3 regions of the Paenibacillus sp. FSL P2-0322 genome follow, and region 3 is predicted to be linked to each of the others. Evidence: riboswitches for the same ligand, from Rfam matches in the RefSeq annotation. Region 3 holds a riboswitch; each other region holds the start of a gene.
The links. Region 3 has a riboswitch for cobalamin ahead of cobJ (precorrin-3B C(17)-methyltransferase). Riboswitches for the same ligand answer to the same signal wherever they lie in the genome.
Positions count from the first base shown of each region.

Region 1: it holds a riboswitch for cobalamin, as region 3 does, so the genes downstream of both, MKY24_RS07105 (cobalamin-binding protein) here and cobJ (precorrin-3B C(17)-methyltransferase) in region 3, are expected to answer to the same signal.
Region 2: it holds a riboswitch for cobalamin, as region 3 does, so the genes downstream of both, MKY24_RS26140 (ABC transporter substrate-binding protein) here and cobJ (precorrin-3B C(17)-methyltransferase) in region 3, are expected to answer to the same signal.

Region 1 covers NZ_CP150243.1:1,620,868-1,624,149, reverse strand. The annotation lists gene MKY24_RS07110 (iron ABC transporter permease) at 1-850, opposite strand, end outside; gene MKY24_RS07105 (cobalamin-binding protein) at 847-1,854, opposite strand; cobalamin riboswitch at 2,063-2,257, opposite strand; gene MKY24_RS07100 (histidine phosphatase family protein) at 2,379-3,131, opposite strand; gene cbiB (adenosylcobinamide-phosphate synthase CbiB) at 3,175-3,282, opposite strand, start outside.
Region 2 covers NZ_CP150243.1:5,907,144-5,910,425, reverse strand. The annotation lists gene MKY24_RS26145 (nucleobase:cation symporter-2 family protein) at 1-592, shown strand, start outside; cobalamin riboswitch at 1,281-1,485, shown strand; gene MKY24_RS26140 (ABC transporter substrate-binding protein) at 1,702-3,282, shown strand.
Region 3 covers NZ_CP150243.1:5,657,943-5,661,224, forward strand. The annotation lists gene cobJ (precorrin-3B C(17)-methyltransferase) at 1-1,293, opposite strand, end outside; cobalamin riboswitch at 1,604-1,791, opposite strand; gene MKY24_RS25050 (TIGR00730 family Rossman fold protein) at 1,848-2,402, opposite strand; gene MKY24_RS25055 (uroporphyrinogen-III synthase) at 2,609-3,282, opposite strand, start outside.

The DNA.
Region 1 (3,282 bases), 2.1 Mb from region 3:
CTGTCACCAGACGAATGATATGCGGTACAACGAGTCCCACAAAGCCAATCACTCCACATACCGAGACAGCGGCTGCTGTCAGCAGCGTGGAAATGATCAGAACAGATAGCTTCGTCGCATCTACATGAACTCCCATGTGAGCCGCCTGACGTTCACCCAAAGCCAAAATATTCAGCACACGTGCCCGGTTCCATAGAAATACCAGTCCTATGACCACATAAGGTAAAAGGATTCCTGTATATGACCAACCGCGCAGACTAAGACTTCCCATCGTCCAGTACAATATTTCATTGACCGTCTCCTTCGACATGGCTGTCAGAAAGGAAACAACCGCCCCCAGAAAGGATTGCATCACCACACCCGACAAAATGAGACTTTGTGTCGGGATTTTTCTACCTTCCCGTGCCAACGTCAGCACCATCCACAGCGTCAGCATTCCGGTCGTAAATGCCACTAACGGCAGCGTCCATATGCCAACAAATGAAAATTGAAGGCCCCAATAAATCAGTACTGCCGCTCCTACCGAAGCCCCCGAGGATACCCCCAGTGTATACGGATCAGCCAAAGGATTACGCAGCACACCCTGAAATCCGGCTCCCGCCAGCGCCAGCGCTGCTCCTACCAACATTCCCAGTAACACTCGTGGCAATCTGACCTTCAAAATAATTTGCTCTGAGGATGTATTCCAATCCGGTGTAAACGTATCGCCTAACCATGGAAGGTGGTTAACCAGAATGCCCGTGATCTGGCTGACCGGAAGCTTGGCCGAGCCGATGCCAAGACAGAGCAGCAGCGTCAGTAACAGCAGGACAAGACCTGTTCCTCCAAAGCCGATCAGTTTACGGTTCATTTGAAAATTTCAGGATACACGCCCTTGGCCACTTCCTTGAGACCTTCCGTTACACGTGGACCCGGACGACTGATCAAATTATCATCCACGGCAAACACCCGGTTGTGGCGAACAGCCGATATTTGATCCCATCCACTGCGAGCTTTAATGATTTCGCCGAGCGTTTGACCAGTTTTGTCGTCCTTGACACTTTTGCTGTACAAAATCACGTCAGGGTTCGCAGCAATAATATTTTCCTCACTAATTTGGTACCACCCCTTCTGCGTGGCACCTACATTTTCGCCGCCCGCTAACGTGATCAGCTCGTCCATAAACTCGCCTTTACCAACTGTCCAGCCTGGTGAAAACTCGACGTATACCCGCAGCTTCTGACCTTTACCGATATTTTTAATTCCTTCTTTCACTTCAGCTACATCTGCTCTCATCTTGTCAGTCACCGCTCTCGCTTCTTTCTGATGATCGGTGATTTTCCCATACAATTCGATGTTAGCCATGACATCTTCAACTGTCTTCGGTTCCGTTTTAAAAATCATAATTCCCATGTCGCGCAGCTTGGTCGTAGCCTGTTCACTAAGTGATATCCCTGCAAAAACGACTTCCGGGTTAGCAGCAATGATCGCCTCTTCGTTCGGTTTCATAATACCGCCCACTTTAGGCTTTTTCGTAGCTGCTTCTGGGTAATCAGAGTAGTCGGAGACACCGACAATTTCCTTATCCAGCCCGATGGCGAACAGCGCCTCGGTTTCTGCCGGGGAGACGGAAACGATTTTATCCGGCGCTTTTTTGAATGTAAATTCCTGTCCTGTTGCATCCTTAACTGTGAGTGGGTAAACTGTTTTGCCCGGAGGCTCTTGTGCGGTTACGGTCTGTCCCGGCTGCTGTGAAGAATTCTGGTTCTCTTTATTTTCAGCATTTTTCCCATTAGCGCCACATGCACTCAGCACAACTGCCAAAATCAGAACCAATAGACCTGTTGTCCAAACCTTTATTTTTTTTCCTGCCATGATTTGCACCCCTTCATAAAAAAAATCGTTAAGAGCGTTACTTGAACATCATCAGATATCTTCTAAATCCAGCCTTCTTTTCCTATCAAAAAACCCCCGCATCCTCATATCAGGACACAGGGGTCACGTTAGCGCAGATCGTGCGCAGGCGGCAGCTTCTTTCCGCATGGACAGTCACTGCGAACACGTCATCCTTTCCTCGAAGGACTATGGTGACAGGCGGACGGGCAGGTATCCTGACTTATGGTAAAATGCATGTCCTGAAATTCTTTCATATGCTTAGTAGCACATAAAGCAGGACTAACGGGCATGTTTCCATTTACAGTGGCGGGACCGCGCCGGACTCACACCGACTTCCCTTTTAACAGCGCAGGCAAGGGAAACCATAGTTTCATCACGCTGCGCCGACCTCGTCTGCTGGATATTTGATAAGTGGTAGTCAAGCCGTTCTTTTACTTGATGATTATAGGTTAAAAAGAGGCGGCTTACAACCCAAACAGCCTCTTTATCCGCAGGTGTCTAACCTAATGAGGAAGCATTTCTGCTATGTAATTGTGCCGTCCTGCCAGCCTCAATTGAATCCTAAATGCTTCTCCCGGCCTCGGATTCAGACTCCAAAAATCATGACCCGGTATCAGCATGCAAGCCAACTGACGAATTACGCCACCATGCGTAACGACCAAAACAGAGAGCGGCGCAGCAGTCAAACCCATGGGTTGAACTTCCATAGCAACACGCCATTCATACAGAGAGTCAAGAAATTTCCGTAGACGATTCACAAAATCTGTCCAAGACTCTCCTCCAGGAGGGGTTATCCGTTGTGGCTCATCAATCCAAGCGCGATACAAAGACACATCCTTGAGCATGTCATACGTTTTTCCATCCCACTCGCCAAAATGAAGCTCTCGCAGACGTGGTTCCATCATAGGAGACATAGTAGATAGGGAATCTCCAGACGTCAATTCTGATTCTGGCACAATGATCTGCAAGGTCTGGCGACATCGCATTAAATCGCTGCAATAGATTCGAGCAAAGGACTGCCCTTGCAATTTTTCTTGCAAAGGCTTTAATTCCTGCTCTGCTCCCGGTAGCAAACCTAAGTCGGAGTGTCCCAGATATCGACGTTCCTTGTTCCATAAGGTTGTGCCGTGACGAACTAACACGAGTTCCATGTCCCAATGCAGATCTTCTTTAGCATCATACGGCACCTTATCCTCCTGTGAGTTCGGACTTTGTGCGTATTCTACTCTCCTTTTTGCTGCTATATCTTGTTTCAAGAAATGTCACTTCCTGCTCGATCATTATTCAGTGTGTCACTCCTCACCGCACCCATCCCAAGGCAAAACAACCTGCGGCTCCTAACAAACACAATCCTACAAACATACTGGACACGGCGAACATCAGCTGGATCGTATGCCGTATATCTTT
Region 2 (3,282 bases), 250 kb from region 3:
TGTCAGCATGGTCGAGTCAACGGGCGTTTATCTGGCAGTAGGCAAAGCGATTGATCAGAAGGTGGAGCAGAAGCAGATCGTCAATGGTCTGCGTTCCGAGGGACTTGCGATCATGCTTGGGGGTATTTTTAACGCGTTTCCTTATACAGCTTTCTCGCAAAATGTGGGTCTGATCTCACTCACACGCGTCAAATCGCGGAACGTTATTTTTGCTGCGGGCGGTATCATGGTTGTTCTCGGTTTGCTGCCTAAGCTGGCTGCTTTAACGACAGTGATTCCTAACGCTGTGCTGGGCGGGGCGATGATCGTCATGTTCGGCTCGGTCGCTGCATCAGGCATGTCTATTCTGTCAGAAGTGGATCTACGGAAAGAAAGCAATCTGCTGATCGCAGCATGCAGTATTGCCGTGGGTCTAGGCTCTGCCGTTCTGCCACAAATGTTCGACCAGCTGCCGAGCTTTGCCAAAATGCTGTTGCAAAATGGTATCGTTTCGGGTTCGATTACAGCGCTTGTCTTGAACATCGTTTTGACAAGAAAACAGGGCGAATCGGTCAAAAGCGTGACGGTTCAGGAGGTTCCACAGAAGGTTTGATGATTAGGGATAAATAAACCCTTGCCGTCTGGGGACATATAGATATTGACCCTGTCCGACTGTGCAGTGGCGCTAAAGTTAACTCTTAAGTTGATTTATTTACTAGAGGAATTTGCTAGAGTAGTGGGCGAGGCCGTGGTATAATTTACCTTATGGATTTTGAATAGTGGTGGATGTTTTCGGACCACGGTGCAGCTTCCCGAAAGGGGGTGAAGCCGATGGTCAACCTTGTGTCGTGCTACGATGTGTTGCGTTGGATGGTTACGTTACTAAGCCTGGTGTTTAGTATTCGTAAACTTTATCGCTGGCTACGTCGAAAATTTCGGAACAAGCGAAAACCCACCGCGTAATTAGGTTGGCCCCTAACGGTGGGTTTCGTTTGCATTAACATTTAGTTATGCAGCGCGCCGTGGTGGTGATCCACAGCCTTTCAAGTCCTAGAGTCTTTGCCGTTGGCGCGGCGAAGACTCTTTTTAGTATACGGACACGATGATTATCTCTATACCTAATTTTAGCACGTTCATTTCGTGCACGCAATGAATAGACATCACCTTCAATCTCGCTGTATCGTTCAAATTTAAAATATTGTGCAGCATTTATTGACAAGCCTGTGACAACAAAATAAGATCGTAATGGAAAGAAATAAAGGAAGAAAACAGGTGTGAGCCGGACGACTCTATGTACGGGGTTTTGTTGAGACCATGTGGATAGTTGTTGAGCGTGTTCACTTAAAAGGGAAGTTCGGTTGATTCCGACACGGGCCCGCCACTGTATACAGGCATCAGCAGGATACTGCTGGAGCTTTCAGAACAGCCACTGGAACTGTGAAGAACCGGGAAGGCCTGAAAGATGCGCCTGGAGTCAGGAGACCTGCCTGTTTTGACATCACTGTCAGACCCACGGGATGCTGGGGAGGTGGTTAGGCGTGCTGCATACGGAATGTCTGAAACCGATCTGATCCCTTCTATGTTTTTGGAGTTGGCTTCGAGGTGAGTTATGACATTTTATAATGAAAGCATTTCTGACTGCTGATCAAGTGGTCCGGAATGCTTTTTTCGCGTTTTGCGTTAGGTTTATATGATTTTACAAGATAGAGGGGGATTCATTGAATGATTAGCAATCGTAGCAGGCGTTCATGGTTGATATGTACAGGGGTGATGCTGTTGCTAGCAGTTATGGCTCTTTCGGGATGTGCCAGCAATAAGACGTCGGATAGCTCCGGCAAGGGTGAAAACGCGTCAGCACAACAAACAGCGACAGATAAAAAGCTGGTAATGGCGTATACATGGAAACCGTCAGGCGTTGACCCGCACGGAGATAATAGCTGGGATGTGATGCGATCCGGTGCAGGTGAGACACTGGTACGTTTGAATGAAAAGCTGGAGCCTGTGGCTTGGCTGGCAAAGGAGTGGAAGCAGGATAGTCCTACAGTTTGGACGTTCAGCTTGCAGGATAAAGTCACTTTTCATGATGGAAAGAGTATGGATGCAGCAGGTGTAAAAGCGTCTTTGCTGCGCTCTATCGAGAAAAGCCATCTGGCAAAGGATTTACTGAATGTGAAGTCCATTGATGTAAGCGGCCCGCTGGCCTTGAAAATCACGACAAACCAGCCGAACGCGGCGCTGGTGTCCAATCTAGCTGATCCATCGACGATTGTACTGGATGTGGCATCGATGAAAGATGAGCAGAGTTACCCAGCGATGACAGGCGCCTTTAAAATCAAAGCATTCAACAAGGACCAATCCTTGGTCGTAGAGCGTTATGACGGATATTGGGGCGAGAAGGCACGACTGGCTGAAGCGACGATGAAGTTCATTACGGATGGGAATTCGCGCCTGATGGCGCTGCAATCCGGCGAGGTGGACGTGGCGACGGATATTCCGGTTGATAACGCAGAGGTACTGAAAAAGAACGACAAGCTACAAGTGCTGTCGGCTCCCTCCTTACGCACCCATATGATCGTGTACAATATGGAATCGCCAGTATTCAAGGATGCGGCGAACCGTAAGGTGGTGGACAGCCTGATTCCACGCACATCGATTGTGAGCGCCGTCATGAGGGGCTTCGGTACGGAAGCAAGCAGTCCGTTCCCGAGCATTCTTCCCTTCGGTAAAGTTGAGCGTAAAGCGCTGAACGGAACGGCAGAGCAGCTGTTGACGAAGGATGGCTGGCAGAAAGACGCCCAAGGGACATGGACTAAGCAAGGCAAGCCGTTCGAGGTTACACTGCTGACTTTCCCTCAGCGTCCAGAGCTCTCCGTTATGGCTGAGGTCATCCAAAGCCAATTGCTGAAAGAGGGAATCCAAGTCAAGATTCGCAAGGTGGAAAATATCGACGAGGCGTTGACCAAAAACGATTGGGATTTTGCTATGTACAGCATGCTTACTGCTCATACAGGAGAGCCGCAATATTTTATGGACATGTTTTATTCTTCGAAAAGCGAAGCCAATGTAAGCCGGTATAGTTCCAAACCGCTAGAGAGTATTCTTAACAGCTTGAAGCTGGCGAAGGATACAGCGCAGCGTAATGCTGTGACACTACAAGCGCTGGATATCATCAATGCGGATTTGCCACAGTCGTTCATTGTGCATCCTGATAATGTGTTTGGTGTGAAAAAAGGGGTGGAGGGTTTTACACCCCATCCGATCGAGTATTACTACATTACAGCGCAATCTGATATTACGGAATAA
Region 3 (3,282 bases):
CGGCACGCGCAGCACGATCTGATGATCTGGCGTGTATTCCAGCTCGCCGTCATCACCCGCTACCTCGGCGAGCAGCGCCATCTGACGAGCGGTGAACTTCTTGTTTCCCACACCCGGGGAAACGCCCACCTCAAACAGCGCAGGCTTGCCAAAGCCGCCTGTCGCCATTCCAGCCGTAGCCCCCGCTCCGGCCACCGCTGACGTTCCGGCGGTGCTCTCGGCGGTAGGCGCTTGCCCGCTCCAGCGAGCGTTGGCTGCGCCAGGCAGCTTGCCGCCGACAGCGAGGCGGCTTAGTGCCTCTGCCGCCAGCGATGCTGGGGCTGCGCCGGTTTGCACAGCATTCGTTGCCTGCACGGCAGCCATCGCTTGCGGGCGTGCCTGCGTCGCAACCGCAGCGCCGCTCGCGGAGGGTCCAGCGGGCGTAGTCGGGGCTGCGCTTGCCTGCGGTGTATCCTCTTGTGCGCCCAGCGACCACGGCTCCGCTTCCGTGCGGAGACGCTGGTGCGGCTTGAGTGCCTGCTCGGTCGCATCTAATGTGTATTTGCGCTGATATCCGCGCGGAGTCACGATCAAGCCGTCATACACTGTCGTCGAGGAATTGCCGATGATTACAGTCGTCAGCATCCCAATGTCATGGTTCAGCATATCTTCCAGCGTCGTTACAATAACTTGCTGACGTTCACGATAAGCACTTTTCACCAACCCGACTGGAGTTTGCGGATCGCGGTAACGCAGCAAAATGGACTGCGTCTCCACAATCTGGCGGGTACGCCGACCACTGCGCGGGTTGTATAATGCAATCACAAAATCGGCCGAAGCCGCTGCTTCTACGCGCTTCACAATCGTTTCCCATGGGGTCAGATGATCACTCAGACTGATCGTGCACGCATCATGCATAACTGGCGCCCCCAACAGTGATGCACAGGACTGAATAGCCGAGATCCCCGGTACGACTTCTACCTCAACCCCGTCCTCGCGTCGCCAGCCTTTTTGCATCAGCACCTCATACACCAGCCCTGCCATACCATAGACTCCCGCATCTCCACTGGAAATGACAGCTACCTTCTTGCCCATCTCTGCTTGGCGAACCGCCTCCTGTGCACGGCTCACTTCCTCTGTCATTCCTGTGCGTACAATCTCCTGTCCGTTCAACAACGGACGGATCAAATCAACGTAGGTATTGTAGCCGATAATGACCTCACTTTCGGCCAGCGCATCCAGCGCCCGTTTTGTGATATGTTCCATATCTCCTGGTCCAAATCCAATCACCAGCAATTTTCCTAATGGGCTCATCGTGCTCCTCCTATTCATCCTTTTCAGGGCAGCTATGCTATCTATTTCAATGATTTATGCACATCGTGTAACTCGAAAAAACCCCATCCTGCCCGGATGGGGTTTCTATGTACGCATCTCTCATCAGACGAACAAACAGCGTAAGAAGACACTATTTGTCTTCCTCCAGCCTGCCGTTGTTTTCCATCTGACTGTTTACGCTTCAAACGCTGCTGCACGTTCAAATCCACGCAAACCTCTAGCCAACATGGAAAAAGCAACGTGTGCCTGATTTCCTGATTTCGTACACCCATCCTCTCCGCGAAGGTTAACGGTGCATACAGATCAAGGTAGGTCTCCTGGCTTGGCATCAACGGATTCTTTCGTCTTCCCCGTTTTTCACGAGTGACCATTTTAAAAAATCCTCTTCCTTACAGTGGCGGGACCGCTCGGGATTTGCACCCGATTCCCTGTTACCCTTTGCTCAACCGCAAAGGCACCTTGTCTGTCCGCTATTTGATTATGGGTCTTATCATAACCTTGCCTCAATCAGTTGTGCAAGCACGAAAAACGCTTTATTTCAAGTTCTCTGCTTTATTTTTTAACATATGTAGCAATTCGTCCGGGTCCGCAGAGATACTTAATAACGCTGGGTGCTCGGCCCCGGTAAACCCTTCTTGCACGCTATGACGCACCATTTCTACTAACGGGTCAAAATATCCATTCACATTCAGCAGCCCAATCGGCTTGCGATGAATCCCGATTTGCGCCCAGCACAATACCTCGAATAGCTCCTCGAAGGTTCCCAAGCCACCCGGAAGGGCGATAAACGCATCGGCCATCTCGCTCATTGCCGCTTTACGCTCATGCATGCTTGCTACCTCAATAAATTCGGTAACTCCCCGATGAATGATCTCTGCATCAAATAACAGGGTGGGCATAATGCCAGTGACCTGACCGTCACCCGCCAGCATTCCATCCGCCACCTCTCCCATCAGCCCCCTGCTAGAGCCACCATAGATCAGACGGATATGATGGCGAGCCATGGCTTCCCCCAGCTTGCCTGCAGCCTCAACATATACCGATGAATGTCCAGGTCTGGACCCGGCAAATACGCAAATAGAATTCATTAACGTCTCAGCTCCTGTCCTAAGTATCATGCATCGAAACTTATTCATTATATTAGATAAACATTTTCGCTATAACAAAAATCTTTGTCGATGCATGTCCAACAAAAAAAGATAAAGACCTCGTAGGCCCTTATCTTTATTTTACTCTGTATCCCAAAATATAAGTTCATTTTTTAGCATACTGCATTTATAATTTCTATCTCATTTCAATGACCATTCACGATCTTCAGACCACAGCCATGCACCGAATCGTTATGTTCAAAATATTTGCCCAGCTCCACCATCATCGCGCCCATGCGCTCTTCGGTTGGAAACACGACTCGGTCAATCCCTTCTTCCACAATGGACTGTGCAGTCACCTTCCCTACGGATACAGCAATCACATCCTCACGAAAAGCTTCCAGTAAATCCTCGATTCGATTTTGCTCTCTGGCATATTGGGCCAAAAATCGGATTTGCGGACCACTTGTGAACGTAACAGCATCAACATTACGATGGATAATATCCTCCAGTAACGCCTGCAACTTTGCTTCCTCAGGTGGGATATGCTTATAAGGAAGTACCTGGCGGGTCACTGCCCCCTGCTCGTCCAGCCACTTTACCAACCGTGGAGCTGGATCGCCATGCAGTTGCAACAATACTTCCTTCCCCTTCAGATCGTATGGGGCGAAAGCTCCTGTCAATCCGATCAAACTTCCGTCCTCGTCTCGTACTGCTGGCGTAAAGCCACGCTTTTTGAGTCCATTGACCGTCTTGTAGCCCCGCGCTGCAATGTTGGAGGATTGCAGCAACTCCATAATCTGCTCGGCCACGCCCATATCCTCTGCCATATCGAACAAGGCATCCAGCCCCATTCCTGTCGTGAAGATGTACCAGTCTG